Regions from separate parts of the Xanthobacter flavus genome, predicted to be linked through region 1. Evidence: predicted binding sites of a transcription regulator. Region 1 holds the regulator's gene; the other holds the start of a gene.
The links. The regulator PhoB, encoded in region 1, activates phosphate uptake and scavenging genes when phosphate is short. The targets are predictions, from matches to a motif close to TGTCATNNANCTGTCAT.

Region 1 (2,197 bases):
GTCCTTCGTGAAGGCGGCGCTGACCCGCGAGTTCGGCGCGGATGCCGGCGCGCGCGTCGGCAAGGTGTTCGCCACCCGCTGGAGCAAGGAGCCGTGGGCGCTGGGGGCCTTCTCCTGCGCGCTGCCAGGGTTCGGCAACATGCGCCGCGCCTTCACCGACACGGTCGGCGGACGCCTCGTCTTCGCCGGCGAGCATACCCACGAGACCCTCTGGGGCACGGTCGGCGGCGCCTGGCTCTCCGGCGAGCGCGCGGCGAAGCAGGCGCTGGGGCTGATCGGGGTGCGGACGGGGTGAGGGGGCGGGCCGTATGGCCGTCGCCGCGCGCTCTTAATCTTCCGCCCCGTCATCGCCCGCCTCGTGCGGGCGATCCACTTCTCGGCTGGAGGGGTGCCCGATTTTCGGTGCAGCCGGACGAGCGGACGCGTGGATCCCCCGGCCGAGCCGGGAGATGACGGCGCTCAATTGGAGAGGTCGGAGCCTCAAAAAGCCCGCGCGGCGCCTGAGCGAAGACAACGCCCCAAAAGCCCGCGCGGCGCCTGAGCGGAAGCAACGCTCAATGCGCGCGGGCGAACATCTCGTTGAAGGAATAGCCGGCGCCGCGCACGGTGCGGATGGGGTCGGACTGGCGGCCGCGGTTGATGGCCTTGCGCAGGCGGCCGACGTGAACGTCCACCGTGCGCTCGTCGATATAGACGTCCTGGCCCCATACGCCGTCGAGCAATTGCTCGCGGGAGAAGACGCGGCCGGGGCTCTGCATCAGGAATTCCAGCAGGCGGAACTCGGTGGGGCCGAGATGGATCTCGCGGCCGGCGCGGTGCACCCGGTGCGTCTCGCGGTCGAGTTCGATGTCGCCGGCGCGCAGGAGCGTCGCCACATGCTCGGGCTTGGCCCGGCGCAGCAGGGCGCGCACGCGGGCGAGCAGCTCGGGCACGGAGAAGGGCTTCACCACATAATCGTCGGCGCCGGTGGCGAGGCCGCGCACCCGCTCGGTCTCCTCGCCGCGGGCGGTGAGCATGATGACGGGCAGGCGCTCGGTTTCCGGCCGGGTGCGCAGCCGCCGGCACAATTCGATGCCGGAGAGGCCGGGCAGCATCCAGTCGAGGATGATGAGATCCGGCACGCTCTCCCGCAGCCGGGTCTCGGCCTCGTCGCCGCGTCCCACGCTTTCGACGCCGTAGCCCTCCGACTCCAGATTGTACCGGAGCAGGAGGGTCAACGGCTCTTCGTCCTCGACGATCAGAATACGCGCCGGCACTTTGGTCTATCCGTCACTATCGGGGCTCCGCGCCCCGTCTTCAGGTCTGTTGGATCAGCTCTGAACGGTTGTGGTGCGGCCCGGGAAGGGCAGGGTGGTGTCGCTGGAGGCGTCCGCCTTCGGGCGGGTCTCCGGCAGGTTCTGACCCGTGACCATGTAGTGGACGATCTCCGCGATATTGGTCGCGTGGTCGCCGATGCGCTCGATGTTCTTGGCGCAGAACAGCAGGTGCGTGCACACCGAGATGTTGCGCGGATCCTCCATCATGTAGGTGAGGAGCTCGCGGAACAGCGAGGTGTACATGGTGTCGATGGCGCCATCGCGGCCCCACACTTCCACCGCCTTGGCGTCGTTGCGGGCGGCGTAGGCGTCGAGCACTTCCTTCAGCTGCTCCAGCACGAGGTCGGAGATGTGCTCCACCCCGCGCACGAGCTTGGCCGGATGATACTCGCCCTCGATGGCGATGACGCGCTTGCCGACGTTCTTGGCGAGGTCGCCGATGCGCTCCAGGTCGTTGGCGATGCGGATCGCGGCGACGATCTCGCGCAGGTCGATGGCCACCGGCTGGCGCTTGGCGATGACCAGGATGGCCCGGTCCTCGATCTCGCGCTGAACCTGGTCGACGGTGGCGTCGAGCAGCACCACCTTCTGGGCGAGGGCGCTGTCGCGGCGGATGAGGGATGTGACGCTGTCGGCGACCAGGCGCTCGGCCTGTCCGCCCATCTCGACGACCTTGCGGCCGATTTCCTTCAGCTCCTGGTCGAAGGAGGCAACGATATGATCCGGCATCTCAGTGATCCTTCAATCGGTCAGCCGAAGCGGCCGGTGATGTAGTCGCGCGTCTTGATCTCCTTCGGATTGGTGAAGATCACGTCGGAGGGGGCCACCTCGATCAGCTCGCCCAGATAGAAGAAGGCGGTCATGTCGGCGCAGCGCGCGGC
Region 2 (2,197 bases), 2.1 Mb from region 1:
CATATTTCTCCAGTTCTTCCGGCTTCAGCGGCTTGTCGGACGCGCCGAAATCCACCACCCCGTCCTTAATACGGTTGACGCCGGCCGACGAACCCACCGACTGGTATCCTACGATGTGGCCTGTGCGCTCACGAAACGCCTCCGCCCATTTCCAGATGATCGGATAGGCGAAGGTGGAGCCGGCACCCCGCACCTCCGCGGCGCGCGCCGGAGGCGCGAACATCGACAGGGCCGCGAGCGTCGCCGCAGCTGTCCAGACAAGAATGCGATTCACGGCTGGCCTCCCTTGGGTCCTAGCGACATATCGCTGGAAACAGATAGCTCCATACGAGTCATTATGTCGATAGGAGTGGACAGATCGCTATATGGCCTTCATGTCACTCTTGTGACGCCATTTACGTCGCGCCAATCGCAGCGATAGTATAAATTATCGATATGTCGATACAAATGGAAATGATGTAATGTAGAGACGGAATGCTCGCGAGGTTGAGAGGCAAATTTGTTCGGGAGGAGAAATGAATAATAGGCGCTTCATATGGACTTTATATAAGTAATATACGTCAATCGAAGTCGGATAGCCTCTCAAAAATTGCAATCAACCATGGACAATTGCCACGATGTCCATATGATTTACATGAAATAAAGCCAACCATAGCCTAGAACTACGTTGCGTCATATTCGATAAAATCTCTGTTGATTCAGGAATATCGCTCGATATACACAAATTGTCATGAATTTGTTACATAACATGCTTAGAGCCCGTGAGGCTAGGTGAGCATCAGAAGCCCTAGCGGCACTGTCCAGGGAGACGGCATCCTCATGAAGATCATCACTCTCGCGAGCGCCCTCGCGCTGCTCGCTACCGGCGCGGCCTTCAACGGCGCCGCTGCCCAGGCACTGGTCAAGGTCGACGGGTCGTCCACGGTATTCCCCGTGACCGAAGCCATGGCGGAGGAATTCCAGAAGGCGAACAAGGATATCAAGGTGACGGTCGGCATCTCCGGTACCGGCGGCGGCTTCAAGAAGTTCTGCCGCGGAGAGATCGACATCTCTGACGCCTCGCGCCCCATCACCTCCGCCGAGCAGAAGGCCTGCAAGGAAGCCGGCATCGAGTATATCGAATTGCCGGTCGCCCTTGATGCGCTCACGGTCATCGTCCACCCGTCCAACACCTGGGCGAGCGAGATGACGGTTGCGGATCTGAAGAAGATCTGGGAGCCCGAGGCCCAGGGCAAGATCACCAACTGGAAGCAGGTCCGCGACAGCTACCCGGATCGGCCGCTGGTGCTCTACGGCGCGGGCGTCGACTCAGGCACTTACGACTATTTCACCGCCGCCATCGTCGGCAAGGAGCATTCCAGCCGCGGCGACTTCACCGCATCGGAGGATGACAACGTGCTGGTCCAGGGCGTGGCGGGCGATCCCAACGCCCTCGGCTTTTTCGGCCTTGCTTACTATGAAGAGAACACCGGCAAGCTGAAGGCGGTGAAGATCAAGGTCGATGACGCCGCGCCCGCCGTGGAGCCGTCGGTCGAGAACGCCCGCACCGGCAAGTACCAGCCTCTGTCGCGGCCGATCTTCATCTACGTGAACAAGAAGGCGGCCGAAACCCGTCCGGAGGTGGCGAAGTTCGTTGAGTTCTACCAGGACCCGAAGCACGCGGTCGAGCTGGTCAAGGAAGTCGGCTATGTGCCGCTGCCCGAGGCCGCCCTGAAGGTGTTCCAGGAGCGCTTCAAGAAGCGTGAGATCGGCACCGGCTTCACCGGGTCCAAGGTCGGCGTCTCCGTCGAGGATCTCGTCAAGGAAAAGCTCGTCTACTGACAGGTGATCTTGAGGGACCTGAGGGAGGTGCTCCGGCGCCTCCCTCCATTCAGGTGAGGGTTGGACGTGGTCGCACCGGTGTCTCCAGACTCAAGAACAGGCCGGTTGCGCCTGACGGTTTCTCCGGTCTTCCTGGCGCGACGCCGGGTGGTGGACCGCATCATGCGCGTTGTCCTGTTTCTCAGTGCCGCACTCTCTGTCCTGGTCACGGCGGGCATCGTCTACGTCCTCCTGTCCGAAAGCCTGAAATTCTTCGCACAGGTGTCGATCATCTCCTTCCTGACCGACACACAATGGACGCCGGTGTTTCAGGACAAGCACTTCGGCATCATGACTCTGGTATCCGGTACTTTGGTGAGTTCGCTCATCGCCCTGC

Region 2: a site for PhoB is predicted at 727-743, ahead of J2126_RS00910 (PstS family phosphate ABC transporter substrate-binding protein). Genes of this name have one in related genera too.

Annotation. Positions count from the first base shown of each region.
Region 1 is NZ_JAGGML010000001.1:2,299,889-2,302,085, reverse strand. It holds gene J2126_RS11125 (flavin monoamine oxidase family protein) at 1-295, shown strand, start outside; gene phoB (phosphate regulon transcriptional regulator PhoB) at 555-1,256, opposite strand; gene phoU (phosphate signaling complex protein PhoU) at 1,311-2,045, opposite strand; gene pstB (phosphate ABC transporter ATP-binding protein PstB) at 2,066-2,197, opposite strand, start outside.
Region 2 is NZ_JAGGML010000001.1:180,202-182,398, reverse strand. It holds gene pstS (phosphate ABC transporter substrate-binding protein PstS) at 1-274, opposite strand, end outside; gene J2126_RS00910 (PstS family phosphate ABC transporter substrate-binding protein) at 820-1,821, shown strand; gene pstC (phosphate ABC transporter permease subunit PstC) at 1,984-2,197, shown strand, end outside.